Regions from separate parts of the Gordonia sp. NB41Y genome, predicted to be linked through region 3. Evidence: predicted binding sites of a transcription regulator. Region 3 holds the regulator's gene; each other region holds the start of a gene.
What was found. Region 3 encodes LexA, which represses DNA repair genes until DNA is damaged. Its sites were predicted from a motif close to CGAACANNTGTTCG; they were not measured.
Positions count from the first base shown of each region.

Region 1: the regulator LexA is predicted to act here: its motif matches at 2,747-2,760, upstream of Q9K23_RS10695 (HNH endonuclease signature motif containing protein).
Region 2: the regulator LexA is predicted to act here: its motif matches at 1,890-1,903, upstream of Q9K23_RS21715 (HNH endonuclease signature motif containing protein).

Region 1 is NZ_CP132196.1:2,467,554-2,473,555, reverse strand. It holds gene Q9K23_RS10695 (HNH endonuclease signature motif containing protein) at 979-2,709, opposite strand; gene Q9K23_RS10690 (O-methyltransferase) at 3,218-4,216, opposite strand; gene Q9K23_RS10685 (non-ribosomal peptide synthetase) at 4,216-6,002, opposite strand, start outside.
Region 2 is NZ_CP132196.1:5,004,124-5,010,125, forward strand. It holds gene Q9K23_RS21715 (HNH endonuclease signature motif containing protein) at 283-1,866, opposite strand; gene Q9K23_RS21720 (MmcQ/YjbR family DNA-binding protein) at 2,210-2,593, opposite strand; gene Q9K23_RS21725 (LLM class F420-dependent oxidoreductase) at 2,669-3,655, shown strand; gene ligA (NAD-dependent DNA ligase LigA) at 3,734-5,809, shown strand; gene Q9K23_RS21735 (LysR family transcriptional regulator) at 5,769-6,002, opposite strand, start outside.
Region 3 is NZ_CP132196.1:504,861-510,862, reverse strand. It holds gene Q9K23_RS02120 (hexose kinase) at 1-997, opposite strand, end outside; gene Q9K23_RS02115 (DeoR/GlpR family DNA-binding transcription regulator) at 994-1,764, opposite strand; gene ptsP (phosphoenolpyruvate--protein phosphotransferase) at 1,945-3,612, shown strand; gene lexA (transcriptional repressor LexA) at 3,732-4,385, opposite strand; gene Q9K23_RS02100 (LysM peptidoglycan-binding domain-containing protein) at 4,670-5,425, shown strand; gene nrdR (transcriptional regulator NrdR) at 5,450-5,959, shown strand; gene hrpA (ATP-dependent RNA helicase HrpA) at 5,933-6,002, opposite strand, start outside.

The DNA.
Region 1 (6,002 bases), 2.0 Mb from region 3:
GTGGGTGGTTGAGCCGATGAGGAGCGTAGCGACGAGACGTGTCGAAACCTCAGACGGCCGAGCTCGCCAACGCGACCACCTCGGAGGTGGTCACCTCCCAGCGCATGCTGCGGAGATTTCGACTCGGGTCCTCGCGGTGCTCGGTCCCGGCTCAATCAGCAATGGTGCCCGGCTCAATCATCGTTGAGTCTTCTTGCTCGATCACCCAGTGCTGCACGGTGGTTGAGCCGACGAGGAGCGCAGCGACGAGACGTGTCGAAACCTCAGACAGCCGAACTCGGAACCTAGCCACAGTGAACGCAAGATCTGAATCAGCAAGCAGCGGTTGGTGGTTGAGCCGATGAGGAGCGTAGCGACGAGACGTGTCGAAACCTCAGACAGCCGAAGTCGCCAACGCGACTACCTCGGAGGTCGAGGTGGTCAGCATCCGGCGCATGCTGCGGAGATTTCGACTCGGGTCCTCGCGGTGCTCGGTCCCGGCTCAATCAGCAATGGTGCCCGGCTCAATCGACAGCAACAGCGCTCCTACTCAATCACCCACGCCCAGTTGATGGTTGAGCCGACGAGGAGCGCAGCGACGAGGAGAGTCGAAACCTCGGACGGCCGAACTCGGAACCTAGCCACAGCGAACGCAAGATCTGAATCAGCAAGCAGCGGTTGGTGGTTGAGCCGATGAGGAGCGTAGCGACGAGACGTGTCGAAACCTCAGACAGCCGAAGTCGCCAACGCGACCACCTCGGAGGTGGTCACCTCCCAGCGCATGCTGCGGAGATTTCGACTCGGGTCCTCGCGGTGCTCGGTCCCGGCTCAATCAGCAATGGTGCCCGGCTCAATCGACAGCAACAGCGCTCCTACTCAATCACCCACGCCCAGTTGATGGTTGAGCCGACGAGGAGCGCAGCGACGAGACGTGTCGAAACCTCAGACGGCCGAACTCGCCAACGCGACCACCACAAACCCAGACAGCGCTCCGACAGCTCAGAGCCCCATCCCTTCCAGGATCTCGACAAGGCGGGTCTCGATCGGCCCGACGGGGGTGATGACTTCCCGGATGGGGAGTCTCAGCCCAGTGTCTGTCGGGTCGGGATTCGGGGTGATGTCGATGGGCGGTTCGATGTGGATGGGTGGGTCGAACACCTTGATCACCAGGGCATCAGCATCGATCATGACGAACCCGTCGTCGGTGGTGCTGTCGAGGGTCACCGTGGCGGGCTGACCGGCCTCAGTGCTGCTGGTGTTGGTGTCGGTGCCGTGGATTTCGGCACGCACTTGTGCCAGGTGTTCCACATACTGTTGTCCGACATCCGGGAGCCGGTTGACTTGTTTCTCGTTCTGGGGTTGGCCGGGTTTGGCGTTGCGTTGCCACCAGGTGCGGCCCTCATCCGGGCCCGACCTGATCTTCCCGGTGGTGTACTGGCCGGGTTGGTCACCGACCATCCGGTGGTGGGTGGGACACGCCGGTGCCAACTCGATGATGTCGGTGCGGCCGCCGTCGGCGAAGTCGTTGACCGCGTGATGGATTTCGACGTGTGCTGCTACCCGGTCGCATCCGGGTGCCGAACAGTGATGGCCGTCGGGGGCGGAGAACAACATCAATCGTTGATGTTTGGTGGCTATCCGTTTGGCTTGCCCGAAGTACAGGGGGATCGCGGTGTGGTCTTTGAACACCGACAGATACATTTGGGCATCGGCGGCGAGGTCGACCAGGTCCGACATGGGGATGAGGGTTCCGGTCGCGGTGATGGCGTACCCGGCTTCGCGGATCAGGTCGTTGACATCGGTTTTGACGATCAGTTGGATCGGGACACCCATGTTGGTTTTCCCGAGCATCCCGTCGGCGAGCACGGCGGTCAGCAGGGCGTTGACCGCATCGTGGTTGCGTTGGGGTTGGGTACGCATGTCTTTGACCGCCGCCGCGTCCAAACCGTCGGGGTCGACGACCTCGGCGGTGCGGCTGTCCCCGTTCAGGCCGTGTGGTGTGTCGGGGTTGTTGACGCCGTGTTTGCCCCAGGCGGCGAAGAGTGTTTCGAGTCGGGCGCGCAGGATGGGGTCGACGTAGCCGGTCAGTTTGGACATGCCGTCGGCGCCTTGTTTGCCGAGGGTGATTCCGCGTCGACGGTCCCGGTCTTTTTTCTCGATGAGTTCGCCGTCGGGGTCGATGTGGGCGATGATGCGGGAGCCGCAGGTGCCGAGTGCGGATGCCCCGAATTCGGTGGCGTGTCGGGCGAGGGTGCGTTCGGCGGCGATCTTTTCGTCAAACCCGGCGGCGAGGGGGATTTTCTTCAACCAGGACAGGGCGATGTCGATGTGGGTGGTGCCGGCATCGCCGGAGGCGAAGACTTTCGCGAGTTCGGGGTATTCGGCCTGGGTGGGTTCGCCGGTCAACGATCGTTCGGGTTGGACGCGGTCCATCCGTTCGAGTCGGGCTTTGCAGTTGGAGGCGTGGAGTTCGGTGTCCATGAATGCGAAGATGGTGCGGTAGCCGCGGTCGCGGTGGATGTCTCGGTGGTTGATTTCGGTGATCACTCGGTCGCTTTGGAAGGTCAACCGGTTCAACGATTTTTCGGTGGTTTTCGCGATGGTGATCAGGGTGTCGGCATCGCTGGTGGTGAGGTCGGCGGTAGCGAGTAGGTCCAACCCTTGCGTGATCAGGGCGACTGCTTGTGACACGCGGGATTGGGGATCGGTTGTGCCGGTGTCGTTGGTCATCGACGCTCACCCCCCTGTCGCGTGAAGATCCTTTTATGATACAGGTGTTCGATGGTGTGTGCAATCGGTTTGGGGTGGTTGGTTTTCGGCTCTAGTGCTACTCAATCGCGAACGGCCAGTGGGTGGTTGAGCCGGTGAGGAGCGTAGCGACGAGGCGTGTCGAAACCTCAGACGGCCGACGTCGTCGACGTGACCACCTCGGCAGTGGTCACCACCCAGCGTGCGCTGCGGAGATTTCGACTCGGGTCCTCGCGATGCTCGGTACCGGCTCAATCACCAACGGGCAGTGTCTGGTTGAGCCGACGAGGAGCGAAGCGACGAGGCGTGTCGAAACCTCAGACGGACGGGCTCGGGGACGTGACCACCTCGGGGGTGGTTGCTACCCAGCGTTTGCTGCGGAGATTTCGACACGGGTCCTCGCTACGCTCGGTCCCGGCTCAATCAACAAACGGGGTCCCGGCTCAAGCAGCAATGGTGGTCCTGGCTCAATCATCAAGTGTGTTCGAGATCAATCAACATGTGGTGGTTGTGTCGTCTGACCGAGGTAGGTCGATTCGAGGACCGTATCGGGAATGAGCTTCTGATATTCGGCGTGTGATCTGTGCGTGCGGGTTAGCCAGTCGCGACCCTCGTGTTGCTGCATGAAGTTCCGGTACTCCGGTGCGCCCGGGTAGCCGACGTTGTCGGCGACGACCACGGATCCGGGATGCAGCCAACGATGCTGGAGGATTCGGTGGAGGTCGGGAAGATACTCGCTCTTCTCATGATCGAGAAAGAGAAAGTCGAGGCAACCGGGGGAGAACCGGTGTTCCTCACGCAGGGCTTTGATGGTCTTGTCATCGTCGCCGAGTGTGCCGACGACCACGACGATTCGCTCACCGACGCCCGCGTGGTCCCAGATGCGGTGCGCAATATGCGCATTCGCGGCATTGAACTCGATCGAATACAGCCGGGCATCGGCAGGCATCGCCCGGGCGATGCGGAGTGCGCTGTAGCCACAGTAGGTGCCGACCTCCAGGAGACGTTGTGGCCGTGCGGCGGCCACGGCGTCGTCGAGGAGCTGTCCCTTCTCGTCGCCGATGTTGATCAAGTACTTCTTGTGGTAGCAGAAGTCATCGATCACCCGGATGGCGTCGTCGACGTCGCCTGGGCGCGCGTGCGCGCAGACGTAGTCGGCGAGTGCTTTCTCGCGGCCGTCGCCGACCTGCCAAGTGGCCCCCATGTGGTTCAGTGCGAACACGAAGCGAAGGAACGACCATCGAAGGAATACCACTGGCTTGCCGGCACATTCGTTGGCGCCGACGGCGAGGGCGAGAAGCGCGACGACGCCGAGCACCATCCTTGCCGCGCGGGACCGGAGCCAACGAGGCCACCCTGGCAGAGTGCGCCGCACCACCATCAGCAGCGCCGCCGAGGCGCCCGCCACCGTGAACGCCGCGGCAGTGCTGGGGGACACCACCCCCAGCCGCCCGGAGGGTGATCCGACGGGCCCCGCCGCGTTCGACATCAGTGCCGCCTCCGCAATTCCCCATCGAGGATCGGGCCGATGACCGCGAGGGCTTCGGGATTGGTCATCTGGGCATGACTCACGTCGACGTCGTGCTCGATGATGTGGCCGGAGAAGTGCGGTTGCCACATCTCGCCGGTGAGGCCGGCGGTGATACCGCGCCGTGCGGAGAAGTAGAGAAGATCGGCGTCGACGGGTGAGGGCCGGTAGGACGCCGACATCATCACGCACGCGACGTACGCTCGGTGCAGCCGTTCGAGTTGTGTCCTGGTCAGTCCCCGCCCGGGCCCACTGCTCTGTGCCAGCGTCGCCACGGCGCCGTCGACGGTGAGAGGTCGCGTGTCCGGGGTCTCCGACTCGTTGCCCTCCAGATGTGTCACCAGATCACGCATCGTCGGGGGCTCGGGCGGCGGCGAAACACCCTCGGCGAAGGCAACACTGTCGAGCATCACGACCAGATCCACCGGGTGGCCGTCGGCGCGGAGTCCTTCTGCGAGAGCATGGGCGAGTTGCCCGCCGAGAGACCAACCCAGCAGATGGACGGGTCCCCGCGGCAGCACACGGGTCAGTTCACGCCGATACATCTCGACCAACTCGTCCACGGTATGACCGAACTCCGATCCGGTTGCGATCGCCGGTGTCTGCACTCCATAGATCGGCCGGTTCCCGATGTACGGCAACAACCCGGTGTAGCACCACGCCAGGGGAACAGCGGAGTGAAGGCAGACGAGGGGCGTCCCGACGCCGGTCGCGCGCAGCGGCAGAATAGTCGCCAGGGCCAGATCGACCTCGCTCCCATGGTCGTCGGTGGCCCCTGCACCGTGGGACCCTGCGCCGAGATCCCCTGCGCCGAGATCCCCTGCGCCCCGGGTGTCTGCGGCGCGGCTCGCTGCAGTCGCGCGGTCGATGGCGGTCGACATGGTCTGCACCGTCGGGGTGAACAGCATGGACATCGTGACGTCCGCACCGGTCTCCTCCGACAACCGCCGGCACAGGTCGACGGCCAGAAGTGAGTTGCCGCCCAGTTCGAAGAAGTTGTCGTCCAACCCGACGTCGGACTGCCCGGTCACCTCGGAGATCGCCAGTGCCACACTGTGTTCGACGGTCGTTCGTGGTTCGCGGAACTCCGGGCGCGCCACCGTCCGCGGATCCGGCAGTTTCGACCGGTCGGTCTTACCGCTGCTGGGGTTGATCGGTATCTCGGGAACGATCATCAACGCGTCCGGAATCATGGCCGCCGGCAGCACTTTCCGCAGTCTCGTGACCACGGCGCTCCGGTCGGTGGCGGTGTCGGCGGCGACGATGTAGCCGATCAGCCGGTCGCCGAGTGTCTCGGAGCTCCAGATACGCACGGCGGCTTGGACAACGGCGTCATCGTCGGCCAGTGCGCGCTCGACCTCGGCGGGTTCGATGCGCTGCCCGCGAAGCGAGATCTGGTTGTCACTGCGCCCGAGGTACTGGAGGGTGCCGTCGGGTCGCTCGCGCACCACGTCGCCGGTCCGATACATCCGGGTGCCCTCCGGGCCGTGAGGATTGGCGACAAATGACTGTGCGGTCACCGCGGGCTGTCGGAGATAGGCGCGCGCAGTGGCGTCGCCGGCAAGGTAGAGCTCCCCGCGTGCTCCGCGCGGCACCGGCCGTAGGCGGGTGTCCAGGACGCAGAGCTGCACGCCCGGCAGCGGCCGCCCGATGCTGACCGCCGACCCCGGCACCATCCGATCGGTCTGCGTCACCACGACGGTGGCCTCGGTGGGGCCGTAGGAATTGAACATGGCCACCCGGGCGG
Region 2 (6,002 bases), 1.2 Mb from region 3:
TCGAAACCTGGTGAGACGATGATGTCCGCAACCGGTCTTCGGGGTGGTCGCCATCGGACGTCGGCCGGCGGAGGTTTCGACACGGCTCGTCGCTACGCTCCTCGTCGGCTCAACCATCAACGGGAACACCTTGTTTGGATGAGAGCGCTACTTTGATTCTCTCAACCACCCATGGCAACAGCGTATTTGGATGGTTGAGCCGGGACCGAGTCGCGAGGCGAGGACCCGTGTCGAAACCCGGTGAGACGAGTGTGTCCGTAACCAGATCCGGACACACCACCGCTATCCGGGGAACGTGGTGACGGTCTTCCCGGATACCGGGTTGCGCCAGGTGACGGCACGGTCGGCGAGCATGGTCGGGATCCACAATCCGAGGTGTTTGCGCTGATGGTCGGCGCGACACAACGGGATGAGGTTGTATTCGACGGTCCATCCACCGGCTCGGGGGTCGGCTCGGTTGAATTTGACGAGGTGGTCGAGTTCGCAGTCGGCGGCATCACGCCCGCACCCGGGGTACCGGCAGGTCTTGTCCCAGCAGATGATCTTCTGCCGTAGCCAGTCTCGGGGTTTGTACCACAATGCCCAGCGGGGTGGGTTCACATATCCGCCGTGTCCGGTGGGGTCGACCGGTGGGGCCAGGCCGCGTTCGGTGATGGTGGTGACGGTTTGCCAGGCGGCGAGGTTGCGGCCGATCGCGGCGAGGTCGATTCCGGGATCATCGAGTTCGGGTAGCTCGAGTTCGGGTAGGTCCATACGGGTGACGAGGTGTCCGTCGGCGATGTCGTGCCAGTGCTGGGGGTCGATCGCCCCGTAACCGACCAGGCGGGGTGCGGCCACACCGGTGGGGTCGGTGATCACGGTCAACGAAGATTGTGCGGGTATCAACGCGATCGGAGGTCGTGGCCCGGCACCCTCGTCGGTTTCTGCCTCGATCTCCACGTCGTCGACGACCCGTGCCGGTGCGGCCGGTGTGGGTGTGGGTGGTGGGGTGTAGTCGAGGTCGAGTTCGGGGTCGGGGGCTGGTGTCGGGGGTAGTGGGATGGCGCGGGTGCAGTGTTCGTCGTCGCAGGTGCAGGCGAGTACGGCGTCGGGCATGTGGTGGAGTTCTTTGAGTGCTTCGACGCGTAGCCGGCCTGTGGGGCGGGGGTCGCGGGGGCAGATCCGTTCGTTGATGAGGTTGCGGATGCTGGTGGCCAGGAACACTCCGACGTCGGCGGGCATGGTGGCGTGTAGACGCATGTGGCCGTGGGTGTCGTCGGTGATGGTGACGTTTTGTTCGGTGTCGGCGAATTCTTCGCGGCGGTCGGCGGCGGCGTCGGGGTCCAATGCGATGACCATTTCGGCGATCTGGTTGCGCAGGGTGCGGTCGGCGGTGGGCCGGTCGGCGAGGGCGAGGGCACAGGTTTCGGCGTAGGTGCGGACGTCGGGGTCGGTGAGGTGGGCGAGTTCGGTGAGTAGGTAGCGGGTGCGGGTGAAGCTCCAGTGGCCGTCGAGGAACGCTTGGCGTAGGCGGTCCCATCCGGTGAGGAGTCCGGCGATCCAGATACAGTCGGCGGCGATCGCGGGTGAGGTGCGTAGTGCGATGGCGACTTGGGAGGTGGCGGCTTTGTCTGCGGTGCGGGCGATACGCGCGGTGGTGGAGGTGGTGGTGACGAGCATGTGGTCGATGGTGTGTCGGGCGATCTGGTGGGCGGTGAGGACTTTGCGGGCCATCAGTCGGTATTCGTCGCGTTGTAGGTTTTCGGCGATGGTGTCGACGTGGGTGGAGGAAAGGTGTTGGATGCGTGTGTAATCGGTGATCGGGTCGGTGAGGGTGAACACCGACATGACTTCAACATTGGTGTCGGTGTCTGTGTTGGTGGTCATGTGGTCGCCCCCCGGGTGGTGTTCGATCTTGTGTTCCAGTGTAGTCGGGGGGTGTGACAGAAATTGTTGTGTGACTGGGGGTGTGGGTGGTTGCGTGGTGAGGTCGGCTGGCGGAGATTTCGACACGACTTGTCGCTACGCTCCACGTCGGCTCAATCATCGTATGCCGGTGGCCGGTTCAGCCACGGTGGTTGATCTCCGCCGGTTTGCGAGGTCGGGTGGCGGAGATTTCGAAACTCGACTTGTTGCTGCGCTCCGCGTCGGCTCAATCATCGTGTGCGGCTCGATCATCTTGTGCCAGTGGATGGGTGATTGCGACATCACTCTGCTTCGAGTCGATGCGTCAGGGGGTGTCCAACTTGGCGATCGAGCGCTTCGGGGCGACGTGCCGGTAGCTGGCGTCCAGCAGCTCGGACACCTCGACCCAGTCGGTGCCGTCGTCGAGCAGGATGCCCAGCCAGCCGTACGGGCCGAGGTAGGCGGGCAGGAAGAACCGGGGATCGGCGATCAGGGCCTCGCGCTCGGCGGTGTCGGGGATGAACAGCAACGACTGGTCGTGCCGCTCGCCGCCCTTCTCGCCGCCGCCGTAGTTGCCGAACATCTTGCCGCAGCGGAAGGTGGGCCGGCCGTGAGCGACCACCTCGGTGGTGTCGGGCAGGGCCAGGGCGATCTCACGCACCCGGACCAGGAACGGGTCGGCGTCGTCGAACATGATCGGATGCGGCATGTGTCCGAGAGTAGTTCGACTCCCGATGATTCTGATGCGCTGTGCGCAGACCCGGTTGCCGATAACGTGGATCGAATGGAATTCGGGATCTTCATACCGCAGGGCTGGCGACTCGACCTCGTCGGCGTGGATGCGGCGAAGCAGTGGCCGCTGATGAGACGACTGGCGCAGGCCGCCGATGCCGGACCGTGGACATCGCTGTGGGTGTACGACCACTTCCACACCGTTCCCGCACCCACCACCGAGGCCACCCACGAGGCGTGGACGCTGATGTCGGCGTTCGCGGCGACGACCGATCGCATCCGGCTCGGCCAGATGTGCACCTGCATCGCCTACCGCAACCCCGCCTACCTGGCGAAGGTGGCCGCGACGGTCGACCACGTCTCCGGTGGCCGTGTCGAGATGGGGATCGGCGCAGGCTGGTACGAGCACGAGTGGCGGGCCTACGGATACGGCTTCCCCTCGGCGGGGGAGCGGTTGAAGGCTCTCGACGAGGGTGTGCAGATCTTCCGCCAGGCATGGCGGGACGGTACGGCAACCCTCGACGGCGACATCTATCAGGTCGACGGCGCGATCGTACAGCCGCTGCCGTTGCAGGAGAACGGAATCCCGCTGTGGATCGCCGGTGGCGGCGAACGCAAGACCCTGCGGATCGCCGCAAAGTACGCCCAGTACACCAATTTCGACGGCACCCCCGAGGGATTCGCCCACAAGTCGGCGATTCTCGCCGAGCATGCCAAGGACCTCGGACGCGACTTCGGCGAGATCACCCGATCGTCGAACTACAACGTGGTGATCGGCGAGACCGAGCAGGACGTCGCCGACAAACTCGACTGGATCGACGCGCACTACCGGCGGCTGGTCCCGGCCGAAGCCGCACAGCGGTTCTCCGAGACACTTCGGGGCGGATGGCTGGTCGGCACCGTCGAGCAGATCACCGAACGGCTGACGCAGGTCGCCGACCTCGGACTCGCCTATGCGATCACGAACTTCGTCGATCTCGCCTACGACGAGACCGGTGCCACCCTCTTCGCCGAGAAGGTCATCCCCGCATTCACCTGACGGGTCGGCTCACCGGCCGGGGAACTGTCGTGGCCCTTCGATAACCTGAGGGGCGTGGCAGAAGACAGCGATCCGGCCGTGAGCGGCACCCCCGACGAGGCCGCGGAGGTCCCCGCACCGATCCGTGAGCGGTGGACCGAGCTGGCCACCGAGATCCGCGAACACCAGTTCCGCTACTACGTCAAGGACGCACCCACCGTCTCCGACGGCGAGTTCGATCTTCTGCTGCGTGAACTCCAGGAACTCGAGGATGCCCATCCCGGGCTGGCGACACCGGACTCGCCGACCAAACTGGTCGGCGGAGGGTTCTCGACGGCCTTCACCCCGGTGGATCATCTCGAACGAATGCTCTCGCTGGACAACGTCTTCGACGCCGACGAGATGCGCGGCTGGGTGTCGCGGGTGGAGGACGAGATCGGCAGCGTCGAGTATCTGTGTGAACTCAAGATCGACGGTGTCGCCCTCGCACTGGTCTACATCGACGGCGTCCTCGACCACGCCACCACCCGCGGCGACGGCCGCACCGGTGAGGACGTGACCCTCAACGCCCGCACCATCGAAGACGTCCCCGCCCGGCTGAGCGGCACCGATGCCTACCCCATCCCGCACATCCTCGAGGTGCGCGGCGAGGTGTTCTTCCGGGTCGAGGACTTCGAGGCGCTCAACGCCTCACTCGTGGAGGACGGCAAGACGCCGTTCGCCAATCCGCGTAACTCCGCGGCCGGCTCGTTGCGCCAGAAGAACCCTCAGATCACCGCGCGGCGCCGGCTGCGGATGATCTGTCACGGCATCGGCCACACCGAGGGGTGGCGGCCGGCGTCGCTGCACGACGCGTACCTGGCGCTCGGCGAGTGGGGTCTGCCGGTGTCGTCGCACACCAGCAAACTGACCGGGGCCACCGCGATCCTCGACAAGATCGACTATTGGGGGGAGCACCGCCACGACGTCGAGCACGAGATCGACGGCATCGTGGTGAAGGTCGACGACTTCGGTCTGCAACGACGCCTCGGTGCCACCTCGCGGGCACCGCGCTGGGCGATCGCCTACAAGTATCCGCCCGAGGAGGTCACCACCGCGCTCCTCGGCATCGAGGTGGGGGTCGGCCGCACCGGCCGCGTCACCCCGTATGCGGTGCTCGCGCCGGTCCTCGTCGCCGGCTCTACCGTCGCCCGTGCCACCCTGCACAACGGCTCCGAGGTCAAGCGCAAGGGTGTGCTGATCGGGGACACGGTCACCATCCGCAAGGCGGGCGACGTCATCCCCGAGGTACTCGGGCCCGTCGTCGACCTGCGCGACGGCAGCGAGTACGCCTTCGAGATGCCGACGAACTGCCCCGAATGCGGTTCCCCGCTGCGCCCGGAGAAGGACAGCGACGTCGACATCCGCTGCCCCAACCAGCAATCCTGCCCGGCGCAGCTGCGGGAGCGTCTGTTCCACCTCGCCGGACGTGGCTCGTTCGACATCGAGGCGCTCGGCTACGAGGCGGCCACCGCGCTGCTGTCGGCAGGGGTGATCACCAACGAGGGCGACCTGTTCTCGCTGACCGCCGACGACCTGGTCAAGACCGACCTGTTCACCACCAAGGCCGGTGCGCTCTCGGCCAACGGCAGACGCCTGCTGGCCAATCTGGGCAAGGCCAAAGAGGTTCCGCTCTGGCGGGTCCTGGTGGGATTGTCGATCCGGCACGTCGGGCCGACCGCAGCGCGTGCCCTCGCCACCGAATTCGGGTCACTGCAGGCCATCGAGGAGGCGAGCGCCGAGGATCTGGCCCAGGTCGAGGGACTGGGATCGACTCTGGCGCAGAGTATCTCGGACTGGTTCACCGTCGACTGGCATCGCGAGATCGTCGAGAAGTGGCGTGCGGCCGGGGTGTCGATGGCCGACGAGCGTGACGAGTCGATCGTGCGCACCCTGGAGGGCAAGACCATCGTGGTCACCGGGTCGTTGCAGGATTTCTCCCGTGACGGCGCCAAGGAGGCCATCCTGGTGCGGGGCGGCAAGGCCTCGGGCTCGGTCTCCAAGAAGACCGACTACGTGGTGGTCGGCGACGCCCCGGGCAGCAAGGCCGCCAAGGCCGAACAGCTCGGGGTACCGATCCTCGACGAGGACGCGTTCAAGCACCTTCTGGAGACAGGCGACCCGGAGGCGAACTGAGGATCGCCGTGCGGAAATCCGACACCGTGTGCGACAGCCACAACGCCTGGATCGGTGACAGCGGCGGGTCGGTGAACTCCTTCACCACCACCCGGCCGCCATGGGCCGGGCCGGCCGGGGCGGTCACGAACGCGCAGGCGTCCGGATCGACGAGAACCGCGGTGGTCGGTGGGGTGCCCTGAACCCGGTTGAT
Region 3 (6,002 bases):
CCGTGGGGGTCGGGATTGTCGGGACGGGTGAGCCGGCCTGCACCGGGGACGTGGACAGGGCGGTCACCGGGATGTGTGCGAGGTCGAGATGTTCGGGCCGGGGCGCCTGCGTGCCGGGCAGGGCGGTGGCCGCCGCGCCGTAGGCGACCGCCGATCGCAACCGGCCGGGTTCGTCGTCGCCGCGTGTCGCCGCGATCAGATAGCCGGCGAGCGAGGAGTCGCCGGCACCGACGGTGCTGCGCGGCACGATGGGCGGAGGTGAGGCGAACCAGCTGCCGCCGGTGGTGGTCAGGATCGCGCCGGTGGCCCCGAGCGTGGCGAGCACGCTGCCGCCGATCCGTTCGGCCATCGTCTGGGATGCGGCCACGATGGGGCCGAGGTCGCCGGCGGCGAGGGCCGCCCGCAGCACCGCCGGGTCGAGACCGCATGCCTCGGCGAGCTCGGTCTCGTTGGGCTTGATCAGGTCGACCGGGCCGGCGACGGCCGCCGTCAGCGGCGCCCCGGAGGTGTCGATCGCGACGCGGCACCCCAGTGGCGCAAGGGAATCGGCGAGGGTGCGATACCAGTCGTCGGGGACCCCGGCCGGCAGTGAGCCGCACAGCGCCACCCAGGCGGCGTCGGCGGCACGATCGAGCAGCAGGCCGGTGAGCGCGTCGACGGCGTCGGCGTCCAGCGCGGGCCCGGGCGCGTTGATCTTGGTGGTGGTGCCGTCGGCCTCGGCGATCGTGATGTTGGTACGGACGTCGCCGGAGACCCCGACGGCATCGATCTCGAGTCCGACGCCCTGCAGGGCGGTCAGCAGCGGATCGCCGTCGTGGGCCGGGAGGATGGCCCGGGTCGGCATCTCACTCGCGGCGATCACGCGCGAGACGTTGATGCCCTTGCCGCCGGGTTCGTTGCGGACACCGACGGCGCGCTGCACCTCGCCGCGTGCCAGCGGTGCGGCGAGTTCGAGGGTGCGGTCGAGGCTCGGATGTGCGGTGAGGGTGAGGATCATGCGATCACGACCTCGATGCCGTGGGCGGCCAGCACCGCCGAGAACGCCGCGTCGATCCCGGCGTCGGTGACCAGGACGTCGATCTCGTCGAGGTCGGCGAAGGAGATGAAGTCCTCCCGGCCGATCTTCGAGGAGTCGGCGAGGACCACCACCTGCCGTGCGGCCCGGACCATCGCGGACTTGACCGCGGCCTCCTCCGGATCGGGGGTGGACAGTCCCAGACCTTCGCTGAGGCCGTTGGCGCCGATGAACGCGACCGACGCCCGGATGCGTTCGAGCCGCGACACCGCCTCGGCGCCCACCGCCGCCTGGGTCACGCCGCGGACCCGGCCGCCGATCAGCTGCAGGGTGCAGTCGGGGAGCGCGGTCATCACCGCCGACACCGGGATGCTGTTGGTCACCAGCGTCAGTCGGCGCTGCGGCGGGACGCGTAGCGCCACCTGATAGGTGGTGGTGCCGGCGTCGACGATCACCGAACCGCCGTCGGGCGGCAGGAACCGGACGGCGGCCTGGCCGATCGCGGCCTTCTCCGCCGAGCTGGCGGACGCACGCTCGGCGACGCCCTGTTCGTCGCCGATCTGGGCGAGGTCGGGGCGGACGGCACCGCCGTGCACCCGGGTGAGATGTCCGCCGCGCTCCAGGATCGCCAGATCCCGACGCACGGTCTCGCCGGTGACGTCGAACTGTTCGGCGAGGTCGCTGACCGACGCCCGACCTTGCGTGCTCACCTTTTCGGCGATCGCCCGCTGTCGCTCTTCCGCGTACACGTTGCTCCGATCGAGTGACGCCACTCACCAGCGATGTGGATATAAGTGGCTATCAATGTTGATATATCTGTGTTTACGCCTGAACGTATTGACAAGTCAAGCTTTTCTTGTAACTTCGATCACAAGACAAGTGCAGAGTGAAAGGGCACGGTCGTGAATCAGCTGAAGGACGAGGTGGCGATGGAGTCGCTACAGGGCACCCCGGTGGTCGGCGGTATCGCATACGGGCCGGTGATCCGGGCCGGAGAGCGAATCGGCGCCGCCGGCGATCTCGAGACCCGCACCGAGGTCGACGAGGCAGACCGTGACGCCGAGCAGGCCCGGTTCACCGCCGCCGCGGCGGCGGTCGCCGCCCGCCTGCGCGATCGCGCCTCCCATGCATCGGGCGCAGCCGCCGAGGTCCTGATCGCCACGGCCGGCCTCGCCGAGGATCGCGGCTGGACCGGGGCGGTGGCCAAGCGCATCGCCGACGGCGCGCCCGCGGCACTCGCCGCGACCGGGGCCACCGCCCAGTTCGCGGAGATGTTCACCGCGCTCGGCGGCGTGATGGCCGAGCGTGTCACCGACCTCGAGGACGTTCGTGACCGGGTGATCGCCGAGGTCCTGGGACTCCCGGAACCCGGTGTCCCGGTACCGGAGTCGCCGTCGGTGCTCTTCGCCGACGACCTCGCACCCGCCGACACCGCCGGACTCGACCCGGCGCTGGTGACCGCCTTGGTCACGCGGCTGGGCGGACCCACCAGCCACACCGCGATCATCGCCCGCCAGCTCGGCATCCCCTGTGTGGTCGCGGTGGCCGGACTCGACGCGGTGGCCGCAGGCACCACCGTGCTGGTCGACGGCACCGCCGGCAGCGTGGAGATCGACCCGGAGCCGACGGCTGCCCGGGCGGCGGTGGCCGAGAGCCGCCGGCAGGCCGAGGTCGTCGCCGCGTGGTCGGGACCGGGCCGCACGGCCGACGGTCACGAGGTGGCCGTGCTCGCCAACGTGGCCGACGGCGTCTCCGCGCGCGCCGCGACCGGATACCCGGTCGAGGGCATCGGCCTGTTCCGCACCGAGCTGACCTTCCTCGACCGCGCCGACGAGCCGACGGTCGACGAGCAGGTGGTGCTCTATCGCGAGGTGATCGACGCGTTCCCGGGCGGCAAGGTGGTGATCCGCACGCTCGACGCCGGCTCGGACAAGCCGCTGCGCTTCGTCGACCACGGCGCCGAGGCGAACCCTGCGCTGGGTATCCGCGGAAACCGGCTGACCGCAACCCATCCCGAGATCCGGACGAATCAGCTCGACGCGATCGCCCGGGCCGCCGAGGAGTCCGGTGCCACCGCGCGGGTGATGGCACCGATGATCGCCGGACCGGCCGAGGCCGCAGACTTCGCCGCCGAGGTGCGGTCACGAGGGATGATCGCGGGGGTGATGATCGAGATCCCGTCCGCGGCGATCCTGGCATCGGCGGTGCTCGCCGAGGTGGACTTCGTCTCGATCGGGACCAACGATCTGACCCAGTACACGATGGCCGCCGACCGTATGTCGGCCGAGCTGGCCGAGCTCACCGATCCGTGGCAGCCGGCGGTGTTGCACCTGATCGAGGGTGTGGCCCGGGCCGGTGCCGACGCCGGAAAGCCCGTCGGGGTGTGTGGCGAGGCGGCCGCGGATCCGCTGCTCGCCTGCGTCCTGGTGGGGATGGGGGTGAGCTCGTTGTCGAGTGCCCCCGTCGCGGCGGCGGCCGTCGGCGCACGCCTCGGACAGGTGTCGCTGGCGCAGTGCCGTGATGCGGCCCGGGCGGCCCTGGCGACCTCGGAGGCGGCCGCCGCGCGGGCGGCGGCAGCGGCGGTCCTGGCCGGCTGAGCACGCCCTCGCCCGGCACCGTACCGGCGAGAACCGCTGTGTGAGAACGACTTCAGAAGAACTGTCCTCAGGGATGCGATTCCTGAGGGCAGTTCTCGTCGAGGTGGGTTCGCCGGGTGTCAGACCCGACGCATCACGGTGACGACCTTGCCGAGGATGACGGCGGTGTTGCCCGGGATCGGGTCGAAGAGCTCGTTGTGCGGCATCAGCCACACCTGGCCGTTGCCGCGCTTGAAGGTCTTGACGGTGGCCTCGCCGTCGATCATCGCGGCGACGATGTCGCCGTTGTCGGCCACGTTCTGCTGACGGACCACCACCCAGTCGCCGTCGCAGATCGCGGCGTCGATCATGGACTCGCCGACCACCTTGAGCATGAACAGCGATCCGTCGCCGACCAGCTCGCGCGGCAGCGGGAAGACATCCTCCACGGCCTGCTCGGCGAGGATCGGTCCGCCGGCGGCGATCCGGCCGAGCACCGGCACGAATGCCGGGGTCGGCAGACCGGCTGCGGCCGGGTCGTCGGAGGGATTCGGGTCGATCTGGTTGTCCTGCACGTTGACCGCACGCGGGCGATTGGCGTCGCGCTTGAGCAGTCCCTTGCGTTCGAGGGTGCGCAACTGGTGGGCCACCGACGAGGTCGAGTTGAGACCCACCGCATCACCGATCTCGCGGATGCTCGGCGGATAGCCGCGCTCGCGGACCGATCGGCGGATCACCTCGAGCACCTCGCGCTGACGCTGGGTCAGCGTGGCCTCGATGACCACCGGGTCGATCGCATCCGGGTTCGCCGCTGCTCGCGACGATCCCGCCCTCGACGACCCGGCCTTCGACTTCGCGCCCGACGACCCGGCCGCGCGCCGCGTCTTGTCACTCATCGCGTACGTGTCCTTTCCGTGCCGCCCCGCGTCGGCATCTTCTGTGATCGAGGTTATCCCACGTTCCCGACAACCTCAAACACCTGTTCGACGTGTTTCCACGACATTTGTCGGAGCCCCGTGATAGAACTTCGAACAACAGTTCATCGAACGCGTGATCGAGAAACGGGAGGCTCTCTCTCATGCACACAACCCTGATATCGGACCGTCCGGCGGCGGCAGCGGCCCCGTCGGCCACCCGTCCGTCCGGCACCCCCACGCCCCGACCTGCGGCGGGAGCCCGCGGCGCCGATCGGCACCCGGGGGGCCGGCGCCCCGGCGGTCGCGGTGCGGGCCGGCATCCGGCCGAGGCCGATGCCATGCGCGTCGGGCTCGAACACCGCGGTCTCGCCGAACACCGCGGTCGGATCGAACACCGCGGTCTCGCCGAACACCGCGGTCGGATCGAGCACCCGGGCGTCGAGCGGCGCGTCACGACCGCGGCCCGCAGCCGCGGTCGGGTGGTGGCGGGGCGCGGGAGTACCGAACGTGTGGGCGGCGGACGTGTGGGTGCCGGACGTGGCGGTGCCGGTCGTGTGGGCCCTGGCCGGGTGGCCTGTGCCGATGCGGTGGTGGTCCCGGTGCGCGGGACCGCGGTGTCGTCGGTCCATCGTCGGCGTCGCACCACCGCGGTCGCGGTCATGACCGGTGTCGCACTGGCGATGCTGGTGTGGATCGTCGCGATCGTCGGCTCGGACTATCAGCGCGCCACCGTCCCGTCCCCGGTCTCCACCCAGGTGGTGCACGTGCGGGCGGGGGAGTCGCTCGGGTCGATCGCCGCCCGGGTGGCCCCGGACATGCCGAGCCGGGTGGTGATCGACGAGATCGTCGAGCTCAACGACATGGCGGGCAGCGGCCTGCAGGTCGGGCAAGCACTGCTGACGCCGCGCTACCGCTGACCGGTGGGACGGTATTGTCTTTGTATGCGCTGCCCGTTCTGCAGAAACGAAGACACCAAGGTCATCGACTCGCGTGTCGCCGACGAGGGGCAGGCGATCCGTAGACGGAGGTCGTGCAGTTCCTGTGGTCGCCGCTTCTCCACCGTGGAGACCGCCGTGCTCGCCGTGGTGAAACGCAATGGCGTCACCGAACCGTTCAGCCGGGAGAAGGTCATGCGCGGTGTGCGCCGGGCCTGCCAGGGACGCCACGTCGACGAGGACGATCTCGCCCAGCTCGCCCAGCAGGTCGAGGAGGCGGTCCGCGCCTCCGGTGCCGCCGAGATCCCCAGCAACGAGGTCGGTCTGGCCATCCTCAAACCCCTGCGCGACCTCGACGAGGTCGCCTACCTGCGCTTCGCGTCGGTCTACCGGTCGTTCGACTCGCTGGAGGACTTCCAGCGCGAGATCGACGACCTGCGCGACGAGCACTCCCGGCACGGGGAGGCCGTCGGCGTCAACGGGGCCGTCTCAGCCGAGACGGTCAAGGGTTCGTAGCGCGCGCTTCTCCGACACCGGATATCGCGTGCCCAGCCGCTGG